3 regions of the Bradyrhizobium daqingense genome follow, and region 1 is predicted to be linked to each of the others. Evidence: predicted binding sites of a transcription regulator. Region 1 holds the regulator's gene; each other region holds the start of a gene.
What was found. Region 1 encodes LexA, which represses DNA repair genes until DNA is damaged. Its sites were predicted from a motif close to TGTTCNNNNTGTGTTCNG; they were not measured.

Region 2: ruvC (crossover junction endodeoxyribonuclease RuvC) is a predicted target of LexA. The motif match lies at 5,682-5,699, and genes of this name have one in related genera.
Region 3: LPJ38_RS15745 (DUF3072 domain-containing protein) is a predicted target of LexA. The motif match lies at 2,138-2,155, and genes of this name have one in related genera.

What each region holds. Positions count from the first base shown of each region.
Region 1 covers NZ_CP088014.1:5,463,341-5,470,875, forward strand. Annotated here, with positions in the region: gene LPJ38_RS25875 (molybdopterin molybdotransferase MoeA) at 335-1,546, shown strand; gene lexA (transcriptional repressor LexA) at 1,724-2,425, shown strand; gene LPJ38_RS25885 (hypothetical protein) at 2,817-3,254, shown strand; gene LPJ38_RS25890 (GAF domain-containing protein) at 3,476-4,417, shown strand; gene LPJ38_RS25895 (ComEC/Rec2 family competence protein) at 4,427-6,721, opposite strand; gene LPJ38_RS25900 (YybH family protein) at 6,880-7,266, opposite strand; gene LPJ38_RS25905 (glutamine--tRNA ligase/YqeY domain fusion protein) at 7,277-7,535, opposite strand, start outside.
Region 2 covers NZ_CP088014.1:7,973,809-7,981,343, reverse strand. Annotated here, with positions in the region: gene LPJ38_RS37805 (IS5 family transposase) at 126-950, shown strand; gene LPJ38_RS37800 (methyl-accepting chemotaxis protein) at 1,272-2,696, opposite strand; gene LPJ38_RS37795 (methyl-accepting chemotaxis protein) at 2,805-4,553, opposite strand; gene LPJ38_RS37790 (YebC/PmpR family DNA-binding transcriptional regulator) at 4,772-5,518, shown strand; gene ruvC (crossover junction endodeoxyribonuclease RuvC) at 5,730-6,257, shown strand; gene ruvA (Holliday junction branch migration protein RuvA) at 6,400-7,017, shown strand; gene ruvB (Holliday junction branch migration DNA helicase RuvB) at 7,038-7,535, shown strand, end outside.
Region 3 covers NZ_CP088014.1:3,299,557-3,307,091, forward strand. Annotated here, with positions in the region: gene LPJ38_RS15730 (Do family serine endopeptidase) at 1-875, shown strand, start outside; gene LPJ38_RS15735 (hypothetical protein) at 1,147-1,509, shown strand; gene LPJ38_RS15740 (DUF6496 domain-containing protein) at 1,516-1,818, opposite strand; gene LPJ38_RS15745 (DUF3072 domain-containing protein) at 1,906-2,100, opposite strand; gene LPJ38_RS15750 (hypothetical protein) at 2,217-2,435, shown strand; gene LPJ38_RS15755 (hypothetical protein) at 2,451-2,660, shown strand; gene LPJ38_RS15760 (hypothetical protein) at 2,744-2,986, opposite strand; gene LPJ38_RS15765 (hypothetical protein) at 3,082-3,339, opposite strand; gene LPJ38_RS15770 (hypothetical protein) at 3,480-3,701, shown strand; gene LPJ38_RS15775 (HWE histidine kinase domain-containing protein) at 3,698-5,188, opposite strand; gene LPJ38_RS15780 (HAMP domain-containing protein) at 5,203-7,535, opposite strand, start outside.

The DNA.
Region 1 (7,535 bases):
CAACCTCGACGTCAGACGCAAACTGCCGGAGCTGCGCCTGTGCGAGCCCCTCGAGGATCGCCGACAGATGCGCGGCATCGATTTCCTCGGGCTCTCCCGCATTGCCCGTCAAAGCCAGCATTGCGCGCGCGATCTCGTCCTGATCATCGGCAGGGAGCTGCCGCACGGCGTGGAGAGCCTTTTCGAGCAATTTTGTCACCGGCAAAAGATAAGCCCAAGTTGCGCGGAAAGGAAGCGCGTCTTTCTCACTCCATTGAGACCTCTTTTGCGTCGATCCTCTCACTGGGCTAGAACCTTACCGATCGTGTCCTTTGATTTGTTGCGGAGTTCACCCGTGGCCCTGATGCCGGTTTCCGACGCGCTTGCCGCGGTGCTGGCGGGTGCCGAGCCGTTGCCTCACGAGATGGCCGCGCTCGATGCGGCCTTCCACCGTGTGCTCGCCCGCGACGTGGCAGCGCTGCGCACGCAGCCCCCGGAAGCCATGTCGGCGATGGATGGCTACGCCGTGCGCGCGGCCGATGCGGTAACGGTCGATTCCACGCTCACGGTCATCGGCGAGGTTGCGGCAGGCCGGCCATTTGCCGGGTCGGTCGGTCCCGGCGAAGCGGTGCGGATCTTCACCGGCGGCATCATTCCCACCGGCGCCAACGCGGTCGTGATCCAGGAGGACACCGTTGCCGACGGCAAGCAGGTGACGATCAAGGAAGCCGCCATCGCCGGGCGGCACATTCGCCCCGCAGGCGTTGATTTCTCCGAAGGCGACGTGCTGCTGCGCAGGGGAGCCCGACTCACCGAACGCGATCTGGCGCTCGCCGCCGCCATGAATCACCCGCAGCTTGTGGTTTGCCGCCGTCCGAAGGTCGCGATTCTCGCCACCGGCGACGAGCTCGTGTTGCCAGGTTCGAAGCCCGGCCACGGCCAGATCGTCTATTCCAACGGCTACGCGCTGCACGCGCTCGCCCGCAGCGAGGGGGCCGAGACGATCGACCTCGGCATTGCCGCCGACACGCTCGAGTCCACCGCCGCCGGCATCCGCCGCGCGCGCGAAAGCGGCGCGGACATCCTGGTCACGTCCGGCGGGGCTTCGGTCGGCGATCACGATCTGGTCCAGCAGGCGCTCCGCGACGAAGGCATCGCGATGGCGTTCTGGAAGATCGCGATGCGCCCGGGCAAGCCGATGATGCACGGACGACTGGGGGCGATGCGCGTGATCGGCCTGCCTGGCAATCCGGTCTCGTCCTATGTCTGCGCCTTCCTGTTCATGGTGCCGCTGATTCGCGCCTTGTCGGGCCGATCCGTGATTCATCATCGTCACGAGCGCGCCGTGCTCGGCAAGGACGTCGGCGCAAACGACATGCGGGCGGATTATCTTCGCGCGAGGCTGGAGGAGCGCGACGACGGCGCGCTCGTCGCTGTTCCCGTCAACCACCAGGATTCCTCGCTGCTTGCGAATCTTGCTGCGGCACAGGCACTTCTCGTGCGCGCGCCGTTCGCACCCAGGGCCGAAGCCGGCACGCCTTGCGAGGTGCTGCGCCTGCCCGTCTGAACGCATCCACCACACGCGTTCCGCGAACTTGGCCGCATTCACGGTAAATTAAGCAGTTGCGGAACACATATCGAACATATAGTGTCTGTTCATGATTTGTTTCGAGGATGTAGCGGTTCGCCGCTCCAATACAGCGTCTCGGAATCGAACGACATCAACCGGGGGACTTTGGTCGAGATGTTAACGCGCAAACAATACGAGCTTCTGCGGTTCATCAGCGAACGTCTGAAGGAAAGCGGCGTGCCGCCCTCCTTCGACGAGATGAAGGATGCGCTCGACCTGCGCTCGAAGTCAGGCATCCATCGCCTGATCACCGCACTCGAGGAGCGCGGCTTCATCCGCCGCCTGCCCAACCGCGCCCGCGCCATCGAGGTGATCAAACTGCCCGAGCTCCAGGCCGCTGCCGGCAACCGCCGCGGCTTCACGCCGAGCGTCATCGAGGGCAATCTCGGCAAGATCCGTGCGAGCTCCAGCCCGCCCGCGGACGAGGGCGAGCGTCCGGTTGCCGTGCCCGTGATGGGCCGCATCGCGGCCGGCACGCCGATCGAGGCATTGCAGACCCGCAGCCACACCATCAGCGTCCCGCCGGACATGCTCGGCTCCGGCGAACATTACGCGCTCGAGGTGCGCGGGGATTCGATGGTCGAAGCGGGTATCCTCGATGGCGACATGGCACTGATCCAGCGTAACGAGAGCGCCGATACCGGAGACATCGTCGTGGCGCTGATCGACGACGAGGAAGCGACGCTCAAGCGCTTCCGCCGCCGCGGTGCCTCGATCGCGCTCGAGCCGGCCAACGCCGCCTACGAGGTGCGCATCCTGCCGCCCAACCGGGTGAAGATTCAGGGCAAGCTGATCGGGCTGTACCGCAAATACTGACCGCCCGGCGGTCATTCGATACCGATGATCCCGATTGGAGCGGATGCGTCCGCTCCGGCTGGACAGTCTTTCCGGTCTTGCGCAGGTTGTCCGGCCCTCATTCAGTACGACACACTCGGGGGCGGAGCCAGGCGCTCATCGTGTCCGAGCTCGAAAGATCGAGCACGCAATGGTGCCTCAGCGCCCGCGGCCACAGGCGTTCTGTGGTCCCCAAATGCGCTGAAATGAGCTTTGTTCCTAGTGAATCTGAAAAAGATAATGTGATCGCGTCTCGCGAACGCCAGCCGCAGATTCGCCTACAACCGAGCAGAGCGTCACGTGCTTCCACTCTGATAGAGGCTTGCGCCTCCGAAAGAGGCGCGGGTTGCTATCTTCGCATGAGGAGCACCCGATGTGTGACTACAGCCTGCATGCCGTTGCATCGCGTCCCGCCGAAGTCGGCGAGACGATCGTCTCCACGACGTTCCGCGGCACCTCGACGCGCGGCTTTGCTTCCGCGGCAGATCCGAACGTAGCCGTCTGCCTGTTGCCGGGAACGGAGCTCGCCTTCGCCGACAACGTCCGTTACGACAATCGCTGGATCTGGACGCGCACCATCAACTCCCGCGTCGGCAAGTTCGGCAAGATCGATCCGCACATTCCCGATCGCCATCACGACGCGATCGAATTCCCTGACGGCAAATACGTGCTGGTGACGCAGCTCGTCGAAGGCCAGCGCGCAACGGTGCTGCAACTGCCGGTGACCCAGCCGGTCAGCGAGCGCGAGCACAAGCCGCAGATCATCGCCGACAGCCGCCCGAGCCCAACGCCCCGCCTGCCGATCGGCTGATGCGCCGTCCCGGCCGTCCAGGTCGGAGACCAGAATTGAAATTGCCGTTCGCCGGCCGCGGCCGGCGACATGGACGGTTTGGCGCTCGTGATATCCGGGCAGCCGACTGAGCACCGCCTCGACCCGCGCACGAACTTTGGGCCGCCATGCCTGAATTTTGAACGTCCGCTCCGCGGTCAAATGACCGATGCTGTCGGGACCTGACACAGCGGACATGGTCGATGAAAGCCTTCATTCGCGTCGTCGAACTCTGGGTGCCCGACCGCACGCGCATGCGGCTGGAATTCGGCGGCGGCCTCTACGGTGAAGGGCTGTCCGCGTTCAAGGCCGTGAGTGAGGACCTGCGCTTCGGTCATGACGAGGGGCTGCCCGGCAAAGCGTGGGCCAGCGGCCATCCGGTGATCCTCACCAAGTTTGCCAACTCGTACTTCAAGCGGACCGATCAGGCGCTCGCAGCTGGCCTCACCTGCGGCGTCGCGGTGCCGGTGTTCGCCGGCGAATTCCTGCAGGCCGTGATGGTGCTGTTCTGCGGCGATGACGAAGCGCATGTCGGGGCGATCGAGCTCTGGCACAACGATCCCGATGTCTCCCACGAGATGCGGCTCGTCGACGGTTACTATGGCACCGCCGACATGTTCGAATTCAACTCCCGCCACACCAGATTCCCGCGCGGCTTCGGCCTGCCCGGACGCACCTGGAAGGCCGGCCTGCCGCTGATCATCAAGGACCTGCATAACGCCAGGAGTTTTCTGCGGTGGGAAGAAGCCGCCGAGGTCGGGATCAATCTCGGCGTCGGCGTGCCCTACCGCACCGGCGCCGACCAGAGCTGGGTGCTGACCTTCCTCTCCGCACAGGCCACCCCGATCGCGCGACGCTTCGAGATCTGGGTCCCGAACGAGGCTCGCTCTGCGCTGGTCTTCCGCGCCGGCGATTGCAGCGGGCAGACCGACCTTGCGGGCCTCTATGCGACGACATCGATCGCCAGGAGCGACGGCAGCATCGGGGGCGCCTGGGCCACCGGCATGCCCGCGCTCAACGATGATCTCGCGCATGACGACTCGATCGCGGCTGCGGAGGCCCGCGCGGCCGGGCTGAGCCAGATGGTGGCACTGCCGGTCATCGGCAGCGCCGGTCTCGACGCCGTGCTGGCCTGGTATCTGTAGCCCATCTGCTCAATCGTCAGCCTGCAGGTCGGTCTCTGCCGGCGTTGCGTCCCGACTCCGGGGCGCTGCCGTCTTGGCCGTAAAGTTCTTGGGCACGAGGCTGCCGTCGAAATCCCCTTCGCCAGCGCCGGCCGGCAACCAGGGCCGGCTTGCGCCTCTCGCCCTCACGGCCTGAACGGCAAAGCCGTCACCACGCTGCGTCAGCGCCAGCGCGCCCTGGCTTGCAAGCCGCGGCCGGTCGACCACCATGGCTGCGCAGCCGGACGGCGCTGGCCGGGTCGTCACCACCAGCGCGGCGCGGCTGCAATCATCGGCAAGCCCGTCGACGCGCAGGGACAGCGCGACCAGCCGCCCGTCGGCGAGCGGCGTCACGCAGCCGGCTTCGTCGCATGACACGCCATCGGCCAGCGAATTGGTTGCGGCGTCGCGCGGATCGGCGTCGGCCGCCAGCCATTCCCTCAGCAGAAAGCTGTCCTTGCTCGCCCGGATCACGTGCAGCTGCCCGTCCTTCCCCCGCACCGCGACGCTCGCGCCGTCCCCGGCAATCAGGATATCGGGCTGGCGCGCCGACAAGCCCCAGGCGAGGGACACCAGCAGCAACAGGGCACCGGCCCAGCGCAAGGGCGTCCGCAACAGCCCCATCATGATGATGCCGAGGCTTGCCGCCATCAACGGCGCAATGCCGAAAGCCGGAATGCGGCCGATCGCACCCGGCAGTGCCGCCACCCAGCTCGACACCGCGACCATCCAGTCGATGCCGATCCCCATCAGCCACCAGAACACGCCGTCGAGCCCGAAGGGCGCTGCAATCAGTCCCAGCAGCCCCGCCGGCATCACCAATGCCGAGACCACCGGCATCGCGCCAAGATTGGCGATGACGCCGTAGGGCGTGACGCGATGGAAGTGGAAGGCCGCATAGGGCGTGGTCGCGAGCCCCGCGATCAGCGAGGCCAGGAATAGGATCGCGATCTCGCGGCCGCCCCACAATGCGATGCGCGCGGTCGCCGAATGATCGGGCGAGGCGAACAGGTTCGGCATGCCGATCTGCACCAGCGCGACGAGACCGAGCGTTGCCGCAAACGACATTTGAAAGCTCGGATGCACCAGCGCTTCGGGCGCAACCGCAAGCACGATCAGCGCCGCCACCGCCAGCGTACGAAAGGTGATGGCCCGGCGATCCACCATGACCGCGATCAGCACAACTGCCGTCATGAAGAACGAGCGTTGCGTCGCGACTTCCGCACCCGACAGCAGCAAATAGAACGCAGCCGCGACCAGCGCGGCGGCCGCCGACCATTTCTTGATGGCGAAGTCGGCCGTCAGCCCCGGGATCAGCGCCAGCAGCGCGCGCACCGCGAAGAACACGACGCCGGCGACGACCGCCATGTGATAGCCGGAAATCGACAGTACATGGCCGAGCCCCGAAACGAACATGGCGTCGTTGACGGGCGCGCTGATCGCATCGCGCCGTCCGGTGAGCAATGCCGTTGCGATCGCGCGATTGTCGCCCTCGAGCGTCGCGCGGATGCGTGCGTCGATCGCATCGCGCAGGCCCTGCATGAACGCAGCATAGCGCAGCCGCAAGCCACCGGCCTCCGGCGGTACCGACGCCGCGATCGTTCCCATCACGAAACCGGAAGCGCCGATGCCTTGAAAATACATGTCCCGGGAGAAGTCATAGCTGCCGGGCCGCACCGGCGAGATCGGCGGCATCAGCCGCGCCTTCAGCTGCACGAAGCTGCCGACCTCCGGCGCCGTCCCCTTGCGCACCGACAGACGCACGCGCTCCAGCTTGACGTCGCTGCGCTGCGCCTCCATCGCGGTGACGCGCAGCACGAAACGGTCGGTGCGCTCGCGGATATCGCGCGCTTCGACGAAACCCGAGAGCGACACCGAATAGAGCGGCTTGGCCAGCACGGGATGGGCGATGCGCGCCGTCTTCCAGGTCGCGATGCAAAAGCCGGCGGCGATCGCTGCGATCATGATCGCCGGGGCGAACAGCCGGCTGCGTCGGAGCAGCATTGCGCCGAGCATGAGCGTGGCCGCCGTCGACGCGACGACCCAGAGCACCGGCTCATGATCGGCGGCGAAATAGAGCGCGATGCCGCCGCCGAACGCGACGGGCACCCAAGGCAGCAGGCGCCCCGGACCGGCTTCCGCGCGCGCCCAGCCGCGCAATGTCTCGATGATCGCGGGCCACAGGCCAAAGCCAGCAGGTGCTAGGCCGCCAGCCGAGGCAGCGCGGCCGAGCGGCCACGTCCCGGCAACTCCCTGGGAGCGTATTGGCCGGCCCGGCTCCGCCATTCCCCTGCACCTTACGATACGCGACGGGTGCAGAGGCTACCGGACCGTGCGGATATGCGAATAGGGTACGGATCAGGAACAGTCGGTGGAGCGCCCTACTTTACTTTGACTCCCAGTCACCGAGGCCTTCGAGCGGCCCTGACGATGCCTTGCTCGCGTCAGATCAGCGGCGCCTTCGACGAGGCGTGGTGATTGACGATCATCCACTCGCCGTCCTCGCGGATGATGACCCAGCTCATCTTGACGACGAGATCGGGACGTTCGCCAGCAAGATCGAACGTGATGGTGGCGCCCACGTTGATCAGATCGGGCCCTGCTTGCGCTGCGTTCACCTCGGAGAACGCCGCACTCGGCTTGCGCCAGCGCGGCAGGCCATTGAAGTAATCGGCAACACCGTCCCGGCCCCGATAGAGCTTGGGATTGGAGCCGAAGAAGAACGCGTTCCTCGAATATAGCGACGACAGCGCCGCAGCGTCGAGCTTTGCGAAGCCGGCGCACCATTTCGCGATGATGCCTGAAACGATGGCGTCGGCTTCGCTGATCATTGTGGTCCCCTCACCCCTTGGCGACTTCCTTGGCGAACGTGTCGCGCAAGCCGATGGTCCGCGAGAACACCGGCTTGCCAGGGGTCGAATCCTTGTCGCGCACGAAATAGCCCTGGCGCTCGAACTGCATCGGCTCCATCGCATTGCTTTCCGCAACGGAGGCCTCGACCCGCGCATCGGACAGGATCTCAAGCGAGTTCGGATTGAGATCGGCCGCAAAGTTCGAAGCGTCCGGGCTCGGATTGGAGAACAGCTGGTTGTAGATGCGG
Region 2 (7,535 bases), 2.5 Mb from region 1:
TCGGAGCGCGCAGCAACAATCTCAACGGATACGCAGCCTCATCCTGAGAGCCTGACCGAAAAAGGTGAGCGGCTTTAGCGGGCTTGTGATTCCTTCGGATTTGCAAAGATTCGAGGGAGGACACCATGCCGTGGACCAAAGCCGCTCGTATCAAGTATCAGCGCAGTGGGCTGCGTTACGCAAGCGATCTGACCGATGCCGAGTGGGCGCTGATCGCCCGGAAGATGCCGCCGCGACAGCGATTGGGCCGGCCGCGGAAGGTCCATCTGCGCGATATTGTGCAGGCGATCTTCTATGTTCTGTCGAGCGGCTGCCAATGGCGCGCCTTGCCGAAGGGGTTCCCGCCTTACTCGACGGTGCAGGGCTATTTTTACGCCTGGCGCGACACGGGTAGATGGCAGGAGATCGTCGAAGGTTTGGTTCGGAAGGAGCGCCGGAGATCAGGGCGAAAGTCCACACCGACAGCTGCCGTCATCGATAGCCAGACCGCCTCGACGACGGAGGCCGGCGGGCCTCGCGGGTTCGACGCCGGCAAGCGCCTCCAGGGGCGCAAGCGCCATATCGTGACCGACACCAACGGCCTCTTGCTGGCGGCATATGTTCATCCCGCCAACATCCAGGACGTCCATGGCGCCGTTCCCCTGTTGGAGGACTTGCGAGGCCGCTTCCCAAGGCTCAAGCATGTCTTTGCCGACCGGATCTATCGCGGCAAACAGCTCGTCAACGCACTCTCAGACTGCGGACCGTGGACGATCGAGATCGTCGAGCGACCGCACGGGGTCAAAGGCTTCCAGCTCCTGCCCAGGCGCTGGGTCGTCGAACGTACCTTTGCATGGTTCGGCAGATGCCGGCGTCTCTCCAAAGACTTTGAAGGGTCTGCCGCCACCGAGCTTGCCTGGCTGCTCGTCGCCCATCTGAGGCTTCTAACTCGCCGCTTGGCCCAGCCTTGAAGCCGTCTACGCTTTTTGAGTCAGGCTCTGAGGAGACCGCGAGGCGGTCATCTCGAAGGGCGAGGTGCTTGCTCAGGCGGCCGCCAAGCAGTCGCCCGCGATAGCTCCATATTGCTGGAGAGCGCAGCAACGAGAATATGTTGTTTCGGAATATTAGCATTATGCCCGCGTTTTGCCCGACGGGTCAACAGTTGTCGCATCGCTCATGGGCGCGTATTAATGCGCCCGCCCAAGCCATTGATTCCATTCACGCCGGCTACTGTGCATGGGGTTGTTTTCACAGCTCTTGTTGGCGATGCCGGCGCGGCGCCGTAGCGGCCGTCAACTGTGCCGAAAACCCATCCGGAATGCGCCCCAGTGCCGGCCGCGGACCATGATCGGCGAGGACAGATCCTTCATCAGCACGAACTGCCCGCCGCCCATGTCGCGGCGATAGGTCTGCAGCAGGAACGGCTTGGTGTTCGCGGCGACCTTCTTCACCGCGCGATCGGTGAACAGGCGGCGGTTGCGGCAATTGGCGTTATTCCAGACCGAGTCCTTGCCCTGCGGCAGGCGGTAGTTCGGATTGTGGGTCGGCAGATAGCCGCCCTTGGCCCAGGCGACGCAGAACACGATGCGCGGATCGGATTTCTGAATCGGGTCCTGGATCGCAGGCAGCACGCGGTCGGTGAACTCGACGTAATTGGTGAGGTATTGTTTCGGATCGGTGCCGGGAATTTCGCGATACCTCTCGTCCATGAGCTGGTCGAGCGTGACCTCGCCGCGATCGATCGCGGCTTCGAACTCGGCCGAGATCCGCTTGGCGGTCTCGACGACGACGCGGATCAGTGGTGCGTCCGACGTCTCCACGCCGCTGTCGGCGATCAGCGCGATCAGGCCTTCGGACGTGTCGAGCAGCTTCGTCACGCGCTGATCGGCGCTCTTGAGATCGCGCGAGGACAGATCGACGCCCTTGGCGAGCTCGTTGAGCTCGCTGATGACGGTGTCGCAATGTCCGAGATTGGAGGTCGCCGCCCGCGCGACGCTGTCGATCTCCGCCTCCACGGAGGCAAAGCCCTGCTGGACCCGCGAGATGATGCCCGAGATCTGCTGGGCGCCTTCGCCGGCGGTCTTGGCGCGTTGCGAGGCGTCGCTGCTCTCGCCGATCAGGCCCTCGATCTGGCCGTCGAGATCGCGCACGGTGTCGGATATCTGATGCGTGGCCTGGCGGGTGGCTTCCGCGAGGTTCTTCACCTCGCTTGCGACCACGGCGAAGCCGCGGCCGGCATTGCCGGCACGGGCCGCTTCGATCGTCGCGTTCAGCGCCAGCAGATTGGTCTGCTTCGCGATCGCCTCGATCGAACCCGATACCTTCGCGACCTGCGCCAGCGCCGAGCCGACGGCGCTCAGGCGCGCCTCGATGCGCTCCACCGCGGCGACGAGCTCGGAGATGTGGCTGACCGCGGCGTCGACGGCGCTGCGCGACTGCGCGATCTCGCCGACCGCGGCGGACGTCGTCGTCTGCACCGCCTGCGATGCATTGGCGATGTCATGGTTGGCCGTGACCATGGTCTCGGCCGTCTTCTGGAGGTGGTGGAACCGCTCCGACTGGTTCGCGACGCGGTTTGCCACTTCCTGGACGTTGCCGGCGATATCGGCGAGTTCCACGCCGAGCCCGCCGATGCGATCGGCGAGCTGATCGATCAGCCGCTCGGCCAGCGTCCGGTTCGAGCCGGTGTCCATGACTGCAAGTTGTGCGACGGACATGTTTAGATGAATCCTCCAGTCAGAGCCGTTCGCCGGCTCACGGCGGCATTTCCATTCCGATTCGAGTTTAGAGGATGATTCGTCGCCGCCGTCTTGCCTGAGCGTGCACTACAGTTTGTAGGCGGTGCGGAATCCGCCCCAGTGCCGGCCCTGCACGCGGATCGGGACGTCGATCTCCCGCATCATTACGGTGTTTCCGTTGCCCATGTCGCGCGCATAGCTCTGGACCAGGTACGAGCGCAGGTTGCGCCCGGCCGCCAACCCCGCCGGATCGTTGAATATGCGCCGGTTGCGGCTGTTGGCAGTGTTCCAGGCGACGTCGCCCGGCCGCTGCGGATGCGAATAGATCTTGTTGTGCACCGGCAGGAAGCCGTTGCGGTCGACCATGGCGCAGAACGCCATGCGCGGGTCCTTCGCCAGGAAGGCCTCCTGGAAGGGCGGCAGCGCGCGATCGGCCCAGTCCAGATATTTCGTGCGATATTGCTGCGGGTTGGTCCCGGCGATTTCCGCGTAATCGGTATCGAAGAGGTCGTCGATCCTGACTTCGCCGCGCGCGACGGCCTGTTCGAATATCTTGGTCAGCGCGTTGCCCGCTTCCATGGCGCGGGTGACGAACTCGGTATTCTCTTCGTGGATGGCCCAGAGCCTGTCCTCGATCTTCTCGCGGAGCGCGGCGTCGGGGCTGACGAATTGCGCGCGGGCGCCGGCCTTGGTTTGCTCGACCACGCGCAGGCGGCAGGCGCCGACATGTTCGAGCGTGCCTTCGATCACGGCTTGGGATGCGAGCCGGCCGGCATCGGCGCCGCCGATCAGCACGCCGTCCATCGCGACTTCATAGACCGGCAGCACGCCGCGCGCGGTTTCGAGCTTGAGATGGCAGGGCAGGCGCTCGGTCTTGCGGCGGTCGTCATGCTCGCTCTGCCGCAGCAGCACGGCGCAGCGCGATTTCAGCTTCTGCGCGAAGGTGGTGACGGCCTTGCCGGCGCTGGCGACGTTCTCGCCGTGGCTCTCGGCTGCCTTGGTCGCGGCATCGATCTCGGCGGCGCTCTCGCCGACTGAGACGATGAACTCGGAGGCGCTGGCGGCGTTGCCGGACACTTCGCTGGTGGTGGCATTCTGCTCGGCAACCGCGCCGTTGACGGTCTCGAACACCGGCCGGATCGCCTCGATCGCCTGCGAGATGAGGTGCACGGCGTCCGCGGAGCCGGCGGCGTCGCGCTGCAGCGCGTCGATCTTCCTGGTGATCTCTTCCGTCGCGCCCTGCGTCTGTACCGCGAGGGCCTTGACCTCGGTGGCGACGACCGCAAAGCCCTTTCCGGCAGCCCCCGCACGTGCGGCCTCGATGGTCGAGTTGAGCGCGAGCAGCGTCGTCTGCCGCGCGATCTGTGCGATCAGATTGACGACATTGCCGATCGCGGCGGAGGATTCGCGCAACCGGTCGACATTGGCGCGGGCTTCCTGCGCGGCAGCGCTGGCCTCGTCGGCGAGCTTGCCGGCCTCGCGGACCTGCGCGCCGATCCCCAGCGCCGACTGGGTGAATTTGTCGGCGGCATGGGCGAAGGTGGACGCGGTCGATTGCGCGGCATTGGTGCGGCCGGTCAGGGCGTCGGTGCGGTCGCGAATGGCGGCCAGCGTGGCGGCGGTCGCCTCGGCGCCGCCGGCCACGGAATTGGCGGCGCGCTCGAGCTGGCGAATCATCGCGCCCAGTTCGAGTTCCAGCAATTCCAGGATTTCCCTGGCGGAATCGCCCTCGGTAGCCGCGGCGGGCTCGGAATTGGCCACAGGCTGCGCGGCCTGCGGGGCTGCCGCAGGCGCGGCCATATCAGGCAGACGCTTCCGAAATAGTCCGAACGCCATCACGCCTCTCTTGTCGGGGAACGAGCGGACGCTATTTTCGCAGGCTGGAATGAAATCAGGGTTAACGATGCCCGACCTCTAGGCACGGACCGTTCCGGCGGCTACCTCTACGGTGCTACCTAGAGACACCGAAGCCCTTTGATTCCGGTGGGTTGGCGGCCTATAAGGCCGCGCTTCCCAGCCCATCGGCGAACCAAAGACCATTCAAGAGACCACGCATGGCCGGACATTCCCAATTCAAGAACATCATGCACCGCAAGGGGCGGCAGGATGCGCAGAAGTCGAAGCTGTTCGGCAAGCTGGCGCGGGAAATCACCGTCGCGGCCAAGCTCGGCACCCCCGACCCCGCCATGAACCCGCGCCTGCGCGCCGCGGTGATCGCCGCGCGCCAGGAGAACATGCCGAAGGACAATATCGAACGCGCCATCAAGAAGGCGCTCGGCAGCGACGGCGAGAACTATGACGAGATCCGGTACGAGGGCTACGGCCCCGGCGGTGTCGCCGTCATCGTCGAGGCTCTGACCGACAACCGCAACCGCGCCGCCTCCGACATCCGCTCCTTCTTCACCAAGTCCGGCGGCAATCTCGGCGAAACCGGTTCGGTGTCGTTCATGTTCGACCGCACCGGAATCATCGAATACGACCGCAGCGTCGCCTCCGACGACGCGGTGCTGGATGCCGCGATCGAGGCCGGCGCCGACGACGTCGTGTCCGGCGAGGGCGGCCACGAGATCTACGCCTCGACCGAAGGCTATCGCGACGTCGCCAAGGCGCTGGAAGCCAAGTTCGGCGAGCCGCGCAAGGCCGCCTTGATCTGGAAACCGCAGAACACCGTCGCGGTCGACGACGAGACCGGTGAGAAGCTTTTGAAGCTGATGGATCTGCTCAACGAGCACGACGACGTCCAGCAAGTCTACGCCAATTTCGAGGTGTCGGACGCGCTGGTCGCGAAGATGGGCGGCTGAGGTCGCTCGTGTCCCGGACGCGCCGCAGCGTGAAACGCTGCTGCGCAGAGCCGGGACCCATGGTGCTTCACGCGCCGCGTTAGTATGGGCCCCGGTTCTGCGACGCATCACTTCGTGCTGCGTCGCGCCTGGGGCACGAAACCTCCTTATCCCCTGTTACTTCCGTTCTGTTTCTGTTTCCCTGGGTCCAGCCAGCCGCTATCACTGGCCCATGACTACGCTCCCGATTCGTGGCCCCGTCCGCATCATCGGCATCGACCCCGGCTTGCGCCGCACCGGCTGGGGCGTGATCGAGGCCGAGGGCAATCGCCTCATTTACGTCGCCTGCGGCTCGGTGGAGCCGCCGGATGATCTGCCGCTGGCGAGCCGGCTGCTCGCGATCCATGAAGGGCTCGCGTCCGTCCTCTCCAGCCACCAGCCGATGGAAGCCGCGGTCGAGCAGACGTTTGTGAACAAGGATGGCGTCGCGACGCTGAAGCTCGGCCAGGCCCGCGGCGTCGCCATGCTGGCGCCCGCAATGTTCGGCATCTCCGTCGCCGAATATGCGCCGAACCAGGTCAAGAAGACCGTGGTCGGCGCCGGTCACGCCGACAAGCAACAGATCGCGATGATGCTGAAAATATTGCTGCCCAAGGCCGAGCCGCCGTCGGCGGATGCCGCCGACGCGCTCGCCATCGCCATCACCCACGCCCATCACCGCCAGAGCACCGCGCTCAGGCTGAAGGTGGTGGGGATATGATCGCTCGCTATATGTCGCCGCCGACATGCCCGGCCTCGTGCCGGGCATCCACGTTCTTTTTTGCCGGATGTGAAAACGTGGATGGCCGGGACAAGCCCGGCCATGACGAGAGAGAAGTGTTCGCCGCGACTGAGGTCTTACGATGATCGGCAAGCTCAAGGGCCTGATCGATTCCTACGGCGAGGATTTCGTCATCCTCGACGTCGGCGGCGTCGGCTATCAGGTGCATTGCTCCTCGCGCACGTTGCAGCATCTGCCTTCGCCGGGCGAAGCCGCCGTGCTGTCGATCGAGACCTATGTCCGCGAGGATCAAATAAAACTGTTCGGCTTCCGCACCGACCAGGAGCGCGAGTGGTTTCGCCTGCTCCAGACCGTGCAGGGCGTCGGCGCCAAGGTCGCGCTCGCCGTGCTCGGTACGCTGTCGCCTTCCGATCTCGCCAACGCCATCGCGCTGCGCGACAAGGCCGCGGTGGCGCGGACGCCCGGCGTCGGCCCCAAGGTCGCCGAGCGCATCGTCACCGAATTGAAGGACAAGGCGCCGGCCTTCGCCAATGTCGATCCGGCCGTGGTGCATCTTGCCGGCGCCGTCGACGACCGGCGCGCGCCGCGGCCCGTGGCGGACGCGATCTCGGCGCTGGTCAATCTCGGTTACGGCCAGCCACAGGCCGCCGCGGCGATCGCCTCAGCCTCGCGCAGTGCGGGTGAAGGTGCCGAGACGGCGCAGCTCATTCGCCTCGGCCTGAAGGAGCTTGCGAAGTGAGCGATCCCAAGGCCAACCGCATGGTCTCGCCCGAGCGCCGCAGCGACGATGTCGGCGACACCGCGCTGCGGCCGCAATCGCTGTCCGATTTCGTCGGACAGGCGCAGGCGCGCAAGAATCTCTCGATCTTCATCGAGGCGGCGCGCAAGCGCGGCGAGGCGCTGGATCACGTGCTGTTCGTCGGTCCCCCGGGCCTCGGCAAGACTACGCTGGCGCAGATCGTGGCCAAGGAGCTCGGCGTCGGTTTTCGCGCCACGTCCGGTCCTGTCATCGCCAAGGCCGGCGATCTCGCAGCCCTCCTCACCAATCTCGAAGAGCGCGATGTGCTTTTCATCGACGAGATCCATCGCCTCAGCCCGGCGGTGGAAGAGGTGCTCTATCCCGCGATGGAGGATTTTCAGCTCGACCTCATCATCGGCGAGGGCCCGGCGGCGCGCTCGGTGAAGATCGAGCTGTCGAAGTTCACGCTCGTCGGCGCCACCACGCGCGCCGGCCTGCTCACCAATCCGCTGCGCGAT
Region 3 (7,535 bases), 2.2 Mb from region 1:
TGACTGCGGGTATCGTCTCGGCCAGCGGGCGCGACATCGGCAATGGTCCTTATGACGATTTCATCCAGATCGACGCGCCCATCAACAAGGGCAATTCCGGCGGTCCGGCCTTCGACATGAACGGCAACGTGATCGGTGTGAATACCGCGATCTTCTCGCCCTCCGGCGGTTCGGTCGGCATCGGCTTCGACATTCCGGCTTCGACCGCGAAACTCGTGGTGGCGCAGCTGAAGGACAAGGGCGCGGTCACCCGCGGCTGGCTCGGCGTGCAGGTGCAGCCCGTGACGTCCGAGATCGCCGACAGCCTCGGCCTGAAGGAGGCGCGCGGCGCGATCGTCGACAATCCGCAAGCCGACAGTCCGGCGGCGAAGGCGGGTATCGAGGCGGGCGACGTCATCACCGCGGTCAACGGCACCGCGATCAAGGATTCCCGCGATCTCGCCCGCACCATCGCCACGTTGGCGCCGGGCAGTTCGGTCAAGCTCGATGTCTACCACAAGGGCGAGAGCAAGACGGTGACGCTGGCGCTTGGCGAGCTGTCGAACGAAAAGCAGGCTCAGGGCAAGGCCAATGACGGGAAAGTGCAGCCGGACACCGGCACCCCGCGTCTCGGGCTTGGTCTGGCGCCCGCCGGCGAGGTTCAGGGCGCCGGCCAGAAGGGCGTCGTCGTCACCGAGGTCGATCCGGAAGGGCCGGCGGCGCAGCGCGGCATCCAGACAGGCGACGTCATCCTCAATGTCGGCGGCAAGGCCGTCAGCAATGTCGGCGAGGTTCGCTCGGAGCTGGCTCAGGCCAAATCGTCCGGCAAGCGCAGCGTGCTGTTGCAGGTCAAGAGCGCGGAGGCGACGCGATTCGTCGCGGTCCCACTCGCATAAGATGCACCTCATCAGCGAAGCTCCAAAAAGGCGGCCCTCGGGCCGCCTTTCCAATGTGCTGTCGAGATCGCGGCGCCGATAACAATCTCGTTAACGGCAGTGAAGATGACCCGCTTCGTCCGAAAAAGCCGTGTTCGTCGATCACAGTTCCGAACAGCACCCGCGTGCCCTGCGGCAATGGCGCCGCGCGGTCGGGTTGCAAGCGTGGAACTTCGAGCCGCCCCGTCGCTTTGTGGGACTGGCCGGTGGTTCGCATTTGATCGGTGCCGACATGGATCGATTGAAGCTCTCGCTGATGACGGCACTATTTGTGGCGTCTTTCGTGCTGCCGACTGCAAGCGCCCTCGGGCGCGATGACGGCCGCTATGCCAACTCGCCCCTGAAGCCCTGGTTCGACAGCCTCCGCAGCCATCTCGGTCCGTGCTGCTCGGATGCGGACGGCTTTGCCGTCGCCGACCCCGACTGGGAATCGCACGACGGACATTACCGCGTCAGGCTGGATGGGCAGTGGATCGACGTGCCGGACGAAGCCGTCATCACCGAGCCGAACCGCGCCGGCCGCACCATGGTGTGGCCGGTGAAGACTGCGTTCGGGATTTCGATCCGCTGCTTCATGCCCGGCAGCATGATCTGACCAAAGTCAGCGCGAGCGCTTGGCGGACTTCCGCTTCGACGTTTCCCTGGAAGATTTCTTGCTCTTGGAAGATTTCTTGGCGGTCTTCTTCTTGGACGTCGTGCGCTTGGATGCCTTCTTCGGGACCTTCTTGCCCTTCTTGCGGGCCTTCGACAGCCCGATCGCGATCGCCTGCTTGCGGCTCTTCACGCGTCCGCCGCGACCGCCACGCCCGCTCTTCGCGGTCCCCTTCTTGTAGCGCCGCATCTCGCTTTCGACATCGCTGCCGGAGCTGCGTGAGTAGCGGCGCTTCTTTGCCTTGCGTGCCATGCCTGTTCTCCCTTGGCCGGGGAAGAACCGTTCCACACAGGCATGGTTCCGAAGTCAGGCGAGCAACGGACCGGCTGGCCGGGCAGCCTAGAACGAATTCGCCAGCTCGATCTCGGCTTCCAGCACCTGGATGCGCCGCGCAGCCTCGGCGGACGACAGATCGCGCGCATATTGTGCCGGCTGATACGCCTCTTCGCTGAGCCGCTTCAATCTCAGTCCCTGCGTCCGGGTCATCCGCTCGCTCAGAAAAACCCTGGCATCATATTTGGCCTGAACCTGCATGTCGCTCCTCCGTTCTGGAAATCGTGACTTGACTATATGTTCTTATTTTGTTCTAACAAGCCATGGACAATAGGATTAATGAAATTCGCCGTAAAATCAGCGCCTTGAGGCTGGAGATGGCCGACGTCGAGGCGTCCGTGCGCGATCTCGTCAATCGCGATTGCGACTGCGCCGAACACGCCCTGGTTCAGATCGATCTGCGCCGCAAACTCAACCTGCTCATCGAGGAATGGAAGGCGGCCGGGGGCGGCGATGCTCTGCCTGATGTCCGCGGCCGGATGCGTCTTCGCGCCGTGACGAAGGACAAGCCGGCAAGCATATTGGTTCGCAGCTGAGACATGGGGGGCGCGATGGAGGAAGACCCGGACGATTACCGGATCCTGAAATTGCGCGCCGAGATTCTGGAATTGGGTTCTGCCATCAGGCAATTGCAGCGCGAGGGCCTCGAGGATGCTGCGGCCCAACTCCTGATCGCGCGCAAGCGGGCGCTGCTCGATCGTCTCGCAAAAAACAGTCCCGCAACGCGCAGCCCTAACGTCACTGACATCCGGCGCAGCTAAGCGCCGACCATGTGGCGCGAGAGGGTTTACGTGAAAGTCCCGCGCAGAACGCGGGACTTTTGAATCGGCTTACCGTGCAGAGCTCACTTGGCGTTATTCGTGCCGCCCTTGTTGGTCATCGTGCCGCCCTGGTCGGAGCCCGGACCAGAGCCGCCCTGACCGGAGGGATCGGCGCCCTTGGAGGTCTTGGTGTTGGCGCCGGTGGTCTGCGACGATGACATCGAGGATCCATGCTTTGCCTTGTGCGACTTCGCCTGCGCGGCGAAGGGTGCGGCGGCGAGGCCGGTTGCCAGCATCACGGCGAGTGCGAGCTTGGTCGTCTTCATGTAAGGGAACTCCCTGAGTTAAATTGACGCAGGCGGCCAACGGCCGTTGGTCGCAGGAGTTCCCCGACAAAGCGTCTCCCTACGTCACGGATGCTTCAAGATTGGTTGTTCTCTTCCAGGATGAACACGACGCCGGTCAGCGTGGCGCCGATCGTGAACGTCGTCACCAGTGTGAGGACGAAGACGATGGCGGCCTGGCTTCCGCCGTTCTTGAGCAGGTTGGCGACGGCTGGATTGCACAGAATGAGCGCGAGGCTGAAGGAAAGGCCGAGCGCTGCGCCCATCATCGCGTGTGTCATCAGCTTGATGAGGCCGGTGGGAGAGATCAGGTCGGACGACTTTTTCGCGCGCATGGAACAATGTCCCGAGCTGGCTTGCAAACGCACGCGGCATTCACTGGTTCCATCCGGATGAAGGAATTGTCATCGCCGGCTTCATCCGACGTTCATGCCGGGCTTGCGAAGATGACGCCATCAACACGGGAATAGTCGATATGGGCAAGGTAGTCTTTCTGTACCGCTCGCTGGCCTATCGCAATGCGGCCGCGGACATCCTGCGTAAGGCACGCAAGCTCCCGCGCGGCGCAGAACGAAGTGCGGCTCGCCGCTATGCGAAGGCGTTACGCGATCTCTCCCGAACGGAAGCCTGGCTCGAAGGACGCATTGCGCGCGATCCACGAACCGAGCAGCGCATGACGGGCGCGGCGTCCGGTTAGCCGGAGGCGCGCTGCAATTCGGCCGCGGCTGCGGCATCGAACTTGCCGGGTCCGGTGGTCGCCGCGGTCTTGCGCGTCAACGGCACCTCCAGGCGGCACAACAGGCCCTCGGCACGCCAATCGAATTGCGCCTGTCCGCCGAGCTGGGACTCGACGCTCGCAAGCAGGCTCCGCGTTCCGAAGCCGCGGGATTTCGGCGTCCTGACCAGCGGGCCGCCGGATTCCTCCCAGGTGAGCGTGAGGCGGTCGTCCTCGGCCTGCCAGGCGATTATGAGCCGTCCCGACCGCGTCGACAGCGCGCCATACTTGGCCGAGTTGGTGAAGAGCTCGTGCAGAGCGAGCGCTAGCGTCTGGGCGGTTGCCGGCAGCAACTGAACTTCGGGGCCTGCCAACTTGATCTGGCCGCCCAGCGAATAGGGCGCAAGCTCCTCGTCGATCAGCTTGGAGAGCTCGGCGCCCTGCCAGCTCGACAGTGACAGGATGGTGTGGACGCGCGCCAGCGCGTTGATGCGCCCCTCGACGGCATTGACATAGGCCTTGACCTCGTCGGCCCGGGTGAGGCGCACGATCGATTGCGCCAACGCCAGCGCATTCTTGGCGCGATGGTCGACTTCCCGCGCAAGGAGATTCTGCCGCTCCTCGGCGCGCTTGCGTTCGGTGATGTCCACGGTGACGCCGCTCACCCGCACCACGCGGCCGTTATCGTCGATGGTTGCGGCCGCCGTGCCGACGCACCAGCGCACCTCCCCGTCGGGCCGCACGATGCGGAATTCGGTTTCATAGGCGCGCGTGCCGCTGTTGAACTCGGCGATCGCCTTGCGCAACTGGTCGACGTCATCGGGATGCAGCAACGCCTGGACGTTGGCCGGATTGACCTCGAATCTCTCCGGGCCGACGCCGAAGATGCGATACTGGCCTTCGTCCCACATCCAGTCGCCGGTGATCCAGTCCCAGTCCCAGGAGCCCATCTTGCCGGCGGCGATCGCCATGCTGCGCCGCTGCTCGCTTTCGCGCAGCTTGGCGGTGGAGTTTTCCAGCTCGGCGGTGCGCGCGCGGACGCGGTCCTCGAGCTCCTGGTTCAGTCGCTCGAGCTCGCGCGTCTTGCGATAGAGTTCGGAGAACACCTTGATCTTGGCGCGCAGCACCTCCGGCACGACCGGCACCGGAACGTAATCGACCGCGCCCATCTCGTAACCGCGCAACCGATCGATGTCGCTGACCTGAATGGCAGAGATGAAGATCATCGCGGTCTTCTGGAAGCGCGGATGCTCGCGGATCATCGCGGCGAGCTCGAAACCGTCGAGCTCGGGCATGCAGACGTCGACCAGGATCACCGCGATCTCGGTCTTGAGCAGGACCTCCAGCGCCTCGCGTCCGGACGAGGCGATCACGAGGTTCTCGCCGAGGTCTTTCAATATCACCTCATAGGCGAGCAGCTTGGCAGGCTGGTCGTCGACGAGCAGGATGTTGACCTTTTCGTGGTCCATTCGCGGATCCAAACTCAGCGGTGCAGCCACATGCGGATCGCAAGCAGCAATTGATCGGTGTTGACGGGTTTGGCGAGGTAGTCGGACGCACCGGCTTCCAGGCATTTCTCACGATCGCCCTTCATCGCCTTGGCGGTCAGCGCGATGATCGGCAGCCGCGCAAAGGACGGATTCTCTCGGATCACGCCCATGGTCTGATAGCCATCCATCTGCGGCATCATGATGTCCATCAGCACGATGGCGATTTCCGGATTGGATTCGACCAACGCAACCGCCTCGCTGCCGGTCGTGGCCGTCAGCACCTTCATGCCGCGCCGTTCCAGCACGCTCGACAGCGCGAAGATGTTGCGGGCGTCATCATCGACGAGCAGGGCCGTCTTGCCGATCAGGTCCTCGTCGGAACTGTTCAGCTTCTCCAGCATGCGCTGCTTCTCGACCGGCAGTTCCGTGATGACACGGTGCAGGAACAGCGCGGTCTCGTCGAGCAGGCGCTCCGGCGACTCGACGCCCTTGACCACGATGCTGCGCGCCATGGTGTGGAGTTCCGCATCCTCTTCCGCGGAGAGCTCGCGGCCCGTGAACACCACGACCGGGATGTTGGACAGCGCCTCGTCGTTGCGGATCTGGTCGAGCACCTCGAAGCCGGTCATGTCGGGCAGCCTGAGGTCGAGCACCACGCAGTCGCAGGGCTGCTCGCGCAGCGTCGAAAGCGCGCCGGCACCGGTGTCCGTTGCCACGATCTCGATGTCGTCGTGGTGCAGCAGCTCGCGGATCGAGAGCCGTTCGGCCTCGTTGTCCTCGACGATCAGGAGCCGCTTGCGCCGCGGCCGCGCATATTCCTTGATCTGCGTCAGCGCGGCGGAGACGCCTTCCGTCGTCGTCGGCTTGTTGACGAAGGAGAAGGCACCACGCGCCAAGGCGTGCTGGCGGTCCTCGTCGAGGGTGATGATCTGCACGGGGATGTGGCGAGTCAGCGGATTGTGCTTGAGCTGGCTCAGTACGGTCCAGCCCAGCATGTCCGGCAGGAACACGTCGAGGGAGACGGCCGTCGGCTGGTACTGCTTGGCGAGCTCGAGTGCTTCGGCGCCGCGGGCCGCGACCAGCACCTTGAATCCCTTGTCGCGCGCCAGATCGACCAGCACGCGTGCATAATGCGGGTCGTCCTCGACGATCAGGAGGATGGTGTCGCCGGGCTCGAGATTGAGCCGGTCGTCGGGAAGCTGCTCAATGACGCGCTGCTGCTGGTCGGGCGCGGCCGGCTGGAGTGCCGGCGGCTGGTTGTACTGCTGCGGCGCAGGCGCTGCGCGCGGTGCAAGCGTCGGGCCGGAATATTTCAGCGGCAGATAGAGCGTGAAGGACGAGCCCTTGCCCGGCGAGCTGCGCAGGTGGATTTCGCCGCCGAGCAGGCTCGCGAGCTCGCGGCTGATCGCAAGTCCTAGGCCAGTGCCGCCATATTTGCGGCTGGTGCCGGCATCTGCCTGCTGGAACGCTTCGAAGATCAGCTTCTGCTTCTCCAGGGGAATACCGATGCCGGTATCGGACACCTCGAACGCGATCACGGCCGGCGCCGAATTCAGCACCGGGTGATCGGTGCCCCAGCCGCCGACCGCTCCGGCGACCGTGAGGCGCACCTCGCCTTCGGCAGTGAACTTGAAGGCGTTGGAGAGCAGGTTCTTCAAGACCTGCTGCAAGCGCTTGGAGTCGGTGACGATGCTGCGCGGCAGGTTCGGATCGATGTCGATCTTGAACGATAGGTTGCGGTTGTCCGCCTCGTGCCGGAACGGCCGCCCGACGGTCTCGAGCAGGTTCGCAGTCAGGATCTCCTCGGCGTCGACCGTCACCGTGCCGGACTCGATCTTGGAGAGATCGAGAATGTCGCTGATCAGATTGAGCAGGTCGGTGCCGGCGCCGTGGATGGTGCGAGCGAATTCGACCTGCTTGGCCGAAAGGTTGCCGTCCGGATTGTCGGTGAGCTGCTGTCCGAGGATCAGGATCGAGTTCAGCGGCGTGCGCAGCTCGTGGCTCATATTGGCGAGGAACTCGGACTTGTATTTCGAGGTCAGCGCGAGCTCGGTCGCCTTTTCCTCCAGCGCGCGGCGGGCCTGCTCGATCTCCTGGTTCTTGCGCTCGACCTCGACGTTGCGTTCGGCGAGCTGCTGCGCCTTCTGCTCGAGCTGGTCGTTGGTCTGCTGCAATTCGCGCTGCTGGGTCTGGAGCTCGCCGGCGAGCTGCTGCGACTGCTTGAGCAGGCCTTCGGTCTGCATCGTCGCTTCGATCGAGTTGAGCACGATGCCGATGGAGTCGGTGAGCTGCTCCAGGAAGGTCATCTGCGACGTCGTGAAGGAGA